Regions from separate parts of the Pantoea sp. X-Soil-TKNS-1211 genome, predicted to be linked through region 4. Evidence: predicted binding sites of a transcription regulator. Region 4 holds the regulator's gene; each other region holds the start of a gene.
What was found. The regulator PhoB, encoded in region 4, activates phosphate uptake and scavenging genes when phosphate is short. The targets are predictions, from matches to a motif close to CTGTCATAAAACTGNCNNAT.
Positions count from the first base shown of each region.

Region 1: pitA (inorganic phosphate transporter PitA) is a predicted target of PhoB. The motif match lies at 1,304-1,323, and genes of this name have one in related genera.
Region 2: ugpB (sn-glycerol-3-phosphate ABC transporter substrate-binding protein UgpB) is a predicted target of PhoB. The motif match lies at 700-719, and genes of this name have one in related genera.
Region 3: opgB (phosphatidylglycerol--membrane-oligosaccharide glycerophosphotransferase) is a predicted target of PhoB. The motif match lies at 1,051-1,070, and genes of this name have one in related genera.

Region 1 covers NZ_AP035953.1:4,112,794-4,114,997, reverse strand. Annotated here, with positions in the region: gene pitA (inorganic phosphate transporter PitA) at 1-1,142, opposite strand, end outside; gene AC6I8W_RS19440 (BaiN/RdsA family NAD(P)/FAD-dependent oxidoreductase) at 1,384-2,204, shown strand, end outside.
Region 2 covers NZ_AP035953.1:339,820-342,023, forward strand. Annotated here, with positions in the region: gene livF (high-affinity branched-chain amino acid ABC transporter ATP-binding protein LivF) at 1-598, shown strand, start outside; gene ugpB (sn-glycerol-3-phosphate ABC transporter substrate-binding protein UgpB) at 802-2,118, shown strand; gene ugpA (sn-glycerol-3-phosphate ABC transporter permease UgpA) at 2,179-2,204, shown strand, end outside.
Region 3 covers NZ_AP035953.1:676,992-679,195, forward strand. Annotated here, with positions in the region: gene opgB (phosphatidylglycerol--membrane-oligosaccharide glycerophosphotransferase) at 1-970, opposite strand, end outside; gene AC6I8W_RS03040 (tautomerase family protein) at 1,185-1,574, opposite strand; gene AC6I8W_RS03045 (LysR family transcriptional regulator) at 1,695-2,204, shown strand, end outside.
Region 4 covers NZ_AP035953.1:1,039,700-1,041,903, forward strand. Annotated here, with positions in the region: gene sbcD (exonuclease subunit SbcD) at 1-617, opposite strand, end outside; gene phoB (phosphate response regulator transcription factor PhoB) at 814-1,503, shown strand; gene phoR (phosphate regulon sensor histidine kinase PhoR) at 1,518-2,204, shown strand, end outside.

The DNA of each region.
Region 1 (2,204 bases), 1.3 Mb from region 4:
TACTCAACGGTTCCCAGCAGATCGCTCTTCAGCTTATTCAGGAAACGCTGATCGTCAGCGCTGGTTTCCGGCAGCTTCGCAGCTTTATCCGCGGTATCGGAGATGCACAGCAGCAAACGACGCATCTGGCTACGCTGGTCTGGGGTCAGGTCACTGTAGCTTTGCAGATTGTTCAGCAGCCCTTGTGCACGTTGAATTGCTGGCAGTGCGCGGGCGCTGTCGCAGTGGAACTCATGCGGGCCATTGATGGACTCTTCTGGCGCAGGCACCGCAGGCGGTGCCATCTGCACGATATGCGTCAGCGTTTCGCTGTGCTGCTGATAATACTGCTCCAGATGGTTCACCGCGTCACGCGTACGGGTGATGTCATAACCGGAGGCATTCATGTTGACCACGAAGCCTGCGGGCGCGACACCAATCAACACCAGCATGATCAGGCCGATGCCTTTCTGACCATCGTTCGCACCGTGTGAATAGCTCACGCCAATGGCGGAAACAATCAGGGCGATACGCGTCCAGAACGGTGGCTTTTTCTTGCCGTCAATTTTCTCGCGATCGGCTGGCGTCATATGAATGCGCGAGCGTTTCTTGGTGCTGCTCCAGTAGCGGCGCAGCAAGAAAATCAGGCTACCGGCAATCACCAGACCGACAATCGGCGACAGAATCAGAGAAAGGAAGATATTCAGAACTTTGGGCAGGTTGAGCGCGTCAACCACCGAAGTCCCGGTCATCAGGGCATTGGTGAGACCGATACCAATAATGGCACCAATCAGGGTATGGGAGCTGGACGCCGGCAGGCCAAGATACCAGGTGCCGAGGTTCCAGATAATCGCAGCCAGCAGCATGGAGAACACCATAGCCAGGCCGTGAGCTGAACCAACATTTAATAGCAGATCGGTGGGGAGCATATGAACGATGGCATAGGCCACACTCAAACCGCCCAGCAAAACACCGAAAAAGTTGAAAACACCTGCCATCACAACCGCCAGCTGCGCCCGCATCGCACGGGTGTAGATAACTGTCGCGACCGCGTTGGCTGTGTCGTGGAAACCGTTGATTGCTTCGTAAAACAATACAAACAGCAGGGCAAGAACCAATAACAGGCCGGTACTCAGGTCAAGACCAGCAAACAGATGTAGCATAAACGTTACGCCATTTTGGAGGACATGAACGCGGCGCATTATCCGCGACAACGTGCTGTATGGGAAAGGGAAATATAGTCTTTTTTTGTCTTAATGTTGGAAGCCACACGCCAAAATAAGGGAAAAATGCCGAAATATGAGTCATTTACAATATGACATATTTACGGCATTTTTTTGACACTGGCGTCAAACGGGACAGATCACTACAATCAGCGCCTTTCGGGTGAAGTGAGAAAAAGCAGTGGAAAAGTTTGACGTTATCATTGTTGGCGCAGGTGCCGCTGGCATGTTCTGTGCTGCACAGGCCGGACAGCGTGGCCTGCGTGTGCTGCTGCTTGATAACGGCAAAAAAGCGGGCCGCAAAATTCTGATGTCTGGCGGCGGACGCTGCAACTTCACCAATATGTACACCGAGCCTGCGGCCTACCTCTCCCATAACCCGCACTTTTGTAAATCTGCGCTGGCACGCTATACCCAGTGGGATTTTATCGATCTGGTCAATCGCCACGGCATCGCTTATCACGAGAAAACGCTGGGCCAGTTGTTCTGCGATGATTCGGCGCAGCAAATCGTGGATATGCTGCTGGCCGAGTGTGAAGCCGGACAGGTGACGGTACGGTTACGCAGCGAAGTACTGAGCGTGCAACGCGACGATGCAGGGTACACCTTGCAACTGAACGGCATGGCGGCGCAGGCAGAGAAGTTGGTGATTGCCAGCGGCGGCCTGTCTATGCCGGGGCTAGGTGCTTCACCCTTTGGTTATAAAGTGGCGGAGCAGTTCGGCCTGAAGGTGTTCCCGACGCGTGCGGCACTGGTGCCCTTTACCCTGCATAAGCCGCTGCTGGAACAGCTGAATACCTTGTCCGGCGTGGCTTTACCCACCACCATTACCGCACAGGATGGCACCTTATTCAAAGAGGCGCTGTTGTTCACGCATCGCGGGTTATCCGGTCCGGCGGTGTTGCAAATCTCCAGCTATTGGCAGCCCGGCGAGTTCGTCACGGTGGATTTATCCCCGGCAACGCCGCTGGAGGGGTTCATTAATGTGCAGCGCGAAGCCCA
Region 2 (2,204 bases), 700 kb from region 4:
CAACGGTGCAGGAAAAACTACGCTGCTCGGTACGCTGTGCGGCGAGCCACGTGCAACGGCGGGCACCATTACGTTTGATGGCAAAACCATCACCGACTGGCAAACTGCACGCATCATGCGTGAGGCGATCGCGATTGTGCCGGAAGGTCGTCGGGTGTTTTCGCGCATGACGGTGGAAGAGAACCTGGCGATGGGCGGCTTCTTTGCCAGTCGTGGTCAGTATCAGGAGCGTATTGAACGCGTTTATGATCTGTTCCCGCGTCTGGCGGAGCGTAAAGTGCAGCGCGCAGGCACGATGTCCGGTGGTGAGCAGCAGATGCTGGCGATTGGCCGTGCGCTGATGAGCCAGCCGCGTCTGCTGTTGCTGGACGAACCGTCGCTCGGCCTGGCACCGATTATTATTCAGCAGATTTTCGACACCATTGAGCAACTGCGTAAAGAAGGGATGACCATCTTCCTTGTAGAGCAGAACGCCAACCAGGCGCTGAAACTGGCCGACCGTGGCTACGTGCTGGAGAACGGGCATGTGGTGCTGGAGGATAGCGGCGAAGCGTTGCTGTCCAACGAGGCAGTACGTAGCGCGTATCTCGGAGCTTGATTTGTAGCGGCGCGATTTATCGCGCTGCTTTTTTGCCACTGCACTGAATCAACGGGGCGCGATAAATCGCGCCGCGACATGGCGACATCCCTGTCACATTCCCGTCATTAACCTGTTATTTTTCCGTCATTTTCCCGTGTCATGTTACTTCGCGAACAAAAAATGCGTGATTTCGCGCGCACCTACATGCACAGGAAAACATTATGTCCGCTTTTACGCTTCGTCCCCGCCTGATGAGTGCCCTGCTCGGTCTGGCGCTCAGTGGTAATGCACTGGCCGCCACCGAAATTCCTTTCTGGCACTCCATGGAAGGCGAGTTAGGCAAAGAAGTCGATTCTCTGGCACAACGTTTTAACCAGGCTCACCCAGATTACAAAATCGTCCCGGTCTACAAAGGCAACTATGAACAGAGCCTGGCGGCGGGGATTGCAGCAGTCCGTACCGGTAAAGCTCCGGCCATTTTGCAGGTGTATGAAGTGGGCACCGCCACCATGATGGCGTCCAAAGCCATTGTGCCGGTGCATCAGGTGTTCCAGGACGCTGGTATCGCGTTTGATGAAAAACAGTTCGTTCCGACCGTAGCGGGCTACTACAGTGATTCCAGCGGCCATTTAATCTCTCAGCCGTTCAACAGCTCCACCCCGGTGCTGTACTACAACAAAGACGCCTTCAAAAAAGCCGGTCTGAACCCGGATCAGCCACCGAAAACCTGGCAGGAACTGGCGAAAGACGCCGACGCGCTGCGTAAAGCTGGCCTGACCTGTGGTTACGCCAGCGGCTGGCAGGGCTGGATTCAGATTGAAAACTTCAGCGCCTGGCACGCCTTGCCGGTCGCGACCAAAAACAACGGCTTTGACGGCACCGATGCCGTGCTGGAGTTCAACAAGCCAGTGCAAGTTCGTCATATCCAGATGCTGGAAGACATGAACAAGAAGGGTGATTTCACCTACTTTGGCCGTAAAGATGAATCCACCGCTAAGTTCTACAACGGCGATTGTGGCATCACCACCGCGTCTTCCGGTTCACTGGCGGATATCAAACACTACGCCAAATTCAACTTTGGTGTCGGCATGATGCCGTATGACGCAACCGTGCCGAATGCGCCGCAGAACGCCATTATCGGTGGTGCCAGCCTGTGGGTGATGAAAGGCAAAGATGCCAATACCTACAAAGGCGTGGCGGAGTTTATGCAGTTCCTGGCGCAGCCAGAAATCGCGGCAGAGTGGCACCAGAAAACCGGTTATCTGCCGATCACCACGGCGGCTTACGAGCTGACCAAGAAGCAGGGCTTCTACGACAAGAATCCGGGTGCCGATATCGCCACGCGCCAGATGCTGAACAAAGATCCGCTGCCGTTCACCAAAGGGATGCGTCTGGGCAATATGCCGCAGATCCGTACCATCGTGGACGAGGAGCTGGAAAGCGTGTGGACCGGCAAACAGTCGCCGCAGGCAGCGCTGGATAACTCAGTAAAACGTGGAAACGAACTGCTGCGCCGTTTTGAGCAGCAAGTGAAGTAACCCGCCGTAACGGGGCAGGCCGCGTGTCTGCCCCGATCTATCTGCCTGAACGAGTCCGTTATGTCCTCATCACGTCCGGTTTTCCG
Region 3 (2,204 bases), 360 kb from region 4:
GCTGGCGCGACAACTCCTCATACTTCTTAAACACTTCATCCATCACGGTATCATCGTAGTAACCCCAGTTGTTGCGATAGTCGGGGTCCGCTACGCGATCTTTCAGCTCCTGTGCACCGTACATATGTGCCGGGTCAAAACCATGCGATTTCAGGAAGGTATCTTTACCGGCAAAGCGCAAGTCAGCACCCTGAATAAACCAGTTCTCGTACCCGGAATTTTTGAGGATATCACCGAGACAGATATTTTGTGGGAAGAAGCTGGAAAGTGCGGCCGAAGCATTGTCCTGGAAGGGGGCAAACAGCGGAATACCACATTGCGAGCCAACCATCCCAGCGATGGTGTAATCCGTACCGGGTAATTGTTCCGTGTTGCTGAAATCCAGGCTTTGATCTTTTTCACGGCTTAGCTCGGGTGCCAGACCGGGAAACGTTTTTTCGTTAAAGTAGGTACGTTCCAGACTTTCGCCATAGATATAGACCAGATTGAGTTTTGGCTCGGCAATCGCCGATTTTGGCGTTTTGAAGTAAGTCTCGAAATCGGAATCTGCCAGTCGATTGTGAGAGGCAATCAAATCCTTTACCTGACGAAATGCCGGGGTGGTTTGCACTGAACCCGCGGCACAGGCAATCGCCAGCAGGCTCCAGCCGAGATGATGTTTCTGTTTGCGACGACGCAGCACCCATGTGAGCAGGCAGAACAGAAGAAATAAGGCAATGATGATACCGATTGCCGGCACCACGTATTTGCTGATACCCGCACCGGTCAGGCTATTCGTCAGGGTATAGAGTACCGCGTCATTAATGCCGTCGCCGGTAAAATAGTTGCTGGCATACAGCGTGATGTTAAGCACGATGAACAGGGTAAGAAGAAGCAAAATCACACCAAACCAGAACTTATTGCGCCCGGCTTTGTGGGAATAGACTGCAATCGCAGCTAAAAAGAGTACAACCGATAATAACTCGGACAAGGTCGGATCCTCAGGCTGATTAAATACGCAATCCGTGCGTAACCACCCTCTTTGGGGGTTTTTGCGTCAATCTATATTGGCTGTCACATGTCTGCAACACGACCATTCAGATTTGTGCGGCTGATTTGACTTTGTTTAATGCGTGTTTAGGTGGGCTATGGTTTGCACTGGCAGCAATGAAATATTGCTGCCAGAAAAGGGGGAAAGAAGAGGATCAGAGTTTGCCGGTCAGATACTGCGCTTCGCCATCGGCAAAGCTCCAGTCACCTTTACTGTTGGTAATAAAACTGATCATCAGATCGTTCCCTTGCACGCCACTGCTTTCCTGTAACTCGCGCGCTAACTCTGCCATGAAGCGCGTTTTCTGTTCTTCACTTCTCGGGCTGGTGTAGACGCGGACCATCACCAGATTGTCACTGCGTTCAAAACCCAGGCCGGTGTCCTGAAAAACCATCTGGTATCTTTTGTTCTCGTGAACAATCTGATAGCGATCGCGTGGTGGAACGTTAAAGGCGGTCAGAACGGCGCGATGAGCCGCATCCAGCAGCGTACGTAATTCTGATTCAGAACGGCCCTGAATCACGTCAAATTGCAGTAACGGCATAAATAAACCCTCGTTTTTGCTCACATGGAAAGAGTAGGATGTGGCTCTATGCTGCCGCGTGCCGCTGCAAAGAAAAAGCGCGCTGCCTGAAATGATTATTTATTATTTTGAACAATCATCATGAAAGAGATTAAAACCGATGCCCTCTGGGTGCACCTGCACTGGCTTACGGTGTTGGCCGAACTGGGCAGCTTTACCCGAGCAGCTGAGCGTCTGGACGTCAGCAAGGCGGCGATGAGTCAAAAGATTAAAGAACTGGAAGAGATGGCGGGCGTGGCGCTGGTGCAACGTACCACCCGCAGCGTGCGCCTGACTTCTGCCGGGGAAAAGCTGGTGGATGAGTTGCGTGATCCTTTTGCGCGCATCGAACAAAGCTTTTTCAGTGTGCGTGATGAAGCGGGACCAGTGCGCGGCATGGTACGTGTCAGCGCCCCTGTGGCGTTTGCCCGGCAACAGCTGGTGCCCATCCTCGGCGATTTTTTGCGTGAATATCCGCAGGTGCGCATCCAACTGGATGTAACGGACAGATTGGTGTCACTGGGCAGCGAAGGTTTCGACCTGGCGATACGGCATAGTCAGCAACTGCCAGAAACGCATGTCGCATTACCGCTATGTGAAACCCAGACGTTA
Region 4 (2,204 bases):
TAGATATCACGTACCGAGTCGCTTTTGGTGACGCCGACGGTGGTGAGATGACCAGTGGCGATAATCGGCAGTGTACCACTCAGCGCCGCGCGTTGCGCCTCGGCGGCCGCAAAGCAGTGCTGATAATGCTGTTCGATGGCTTCCAGCAGCGACAGCTGCTTTTCCCGCCCGGACTGTCCGGCCTGGCTGCGCAGAATATCGCGCGGGCGCAGATAGGGAATGGCACACAGCAGCGCGCCTGGCGTACCGTCTCTCTGCTTCAGGGTCAGCACCTGCTGCTCGCCCTGCGGCGTAGCGCTGGTGATCACCTGGGTATTGAGGCAGGCGAGTAGTTCGCGCGATTCATTCAGCGTCGCCACCGAATCATGGTTACCGGCCAGCACAATCAGCTGGCACTGGCTACCCTGTAACGCGACGACAAAACGGTTAAACATTTCACGGGCATAGCTGGGCGGCGAACCGGTGTCAAACAGGTCACCGGCGATAATCAGCGCATCCACCTGATGCTGTTCAATTTGCTGTCGCAGCCAGTCGAGAAACGCCTGATGTTCAGCTGCGCGACTTTTGCTGTAAAAGAACTGGCCCAAATGCCAGTCCGCCGTATGAATGATGCGCATGGATGCTCCCTGCCAGTTAAAGCGATGGGCAATTATAACGGCTTCATCGCGAAAGAAAAAAATTCGCCTCGTCGCTGTCACATTTCTGTTTTTTAACTAAATATTCAGGGATGCGTTTTTCATAAAAGTGTCATAAAACTGACGCATAATGGCGCCGCAAATCCCAGTGACAGCCGTCATATCAGCAGGAGTAATAATGGCTAAGCGCATTTTGGTTGTGGAAGACGAAGCTCCCATCCGTGAAATGTTATGTTTCGTGCTGGAACAGAACGATTACCAGCCGATTGAGGCGGAAGATTATGACAGCGCAGTGGGGAAGCTGATCGAACCCTGGCCTGATTTGATTTTGCTGGACTGGATGTTACCCGGAGGCAGCGGTATCCAGTTTATTAAGCATCTGAAACGTGAAGCGATGACGCGTGATATTCCGGTGATGATGCTGACTGCGCGCGGTGAAGAGGAAGATCGTGTGCGCGGTCTGGAAGTGGGCGCTGATGATTACATCACCAAACCTTTCTCACCGAAAGAGTTGATGGCACGTATCAAAGCGGTGATGCGCCGTATTTCACCGATGGCGGTGGAAGAGGTGATTGAGATGCAGGGGCTGAGCCTCGACCCGTCCTCACACCGCGTGATGTCCGAAACCACGCCGCTGGAAATGGGACCGACTGAATACAAGTTGCTGCACTTCTTTATGACCCACCCGGAACGCGTTTACAGCCGCGAACAGCTGCTGAACCACGTCTGGGGCACCAATGTGTATGTCGAGGATCGTACTGTCGATGTACATATCCGTCGTTTACGTAAAGCGCTGGAGGTCTCCGGCCACGATCGCATGGTACAAACCGTACGCGGAACAGGGTATCGTTTCTCTGCCCGCTACTGAACGGAGTCTTTACCGTGCTGGAACGACTCTCCTGGAAGAGATTATTGACCGAACTGGTGCTGGTCTGTCTGCCGGCACTGATTATCGGTCTGGTATTTGGTTATCTCCCCTGGCTGCTGCTGATCACCGTGCTGGGCCTACTGCTGTGGCATTTCCGCAACCTGATGCGCTTGTCGCACTGGTTGTGGGTTGACCGTTCCATGACACCACCCGGCGGACGTGCCAGCTGGGAACCGCTGTTCTATGGGCTGTATCAAATGCAGCTGCGTAATCGTCGTCGTCGTCGCGAATTGGGAAACCTGATCAAACGCTTTCGCAGTGGTGCGGAATCGCTGCCGGATGCGGTGGTGCTCACCACCGAAGAGGGCATCATTTTCTGGTGTAACGGTCTGGCGCAGCAGCACCTCGGTCTGCGTTGGCCGGAAGACAATGGTCAGAACATCCTTAACCTGCTCCGCTACCCTGAATTCTCCCGCTATATTCGTCAGCGCGACTTTAATAGGCCGCTGACGCTGGTGCTGAATAATCAACACCATATGGAGTTTCGCGTGATGCCCTACAGCGAAGGTCAGTGGCTGATGGTGGCGCGTGATGTGACGCAAATGCATCAACTGGAGGGTGCACGACGTAACTTCTTCGCCAACGTCAGCCATGAGCTGCGGACCCCGCTGACGGTGTTGCAGGGTTATCTGGAGATGATG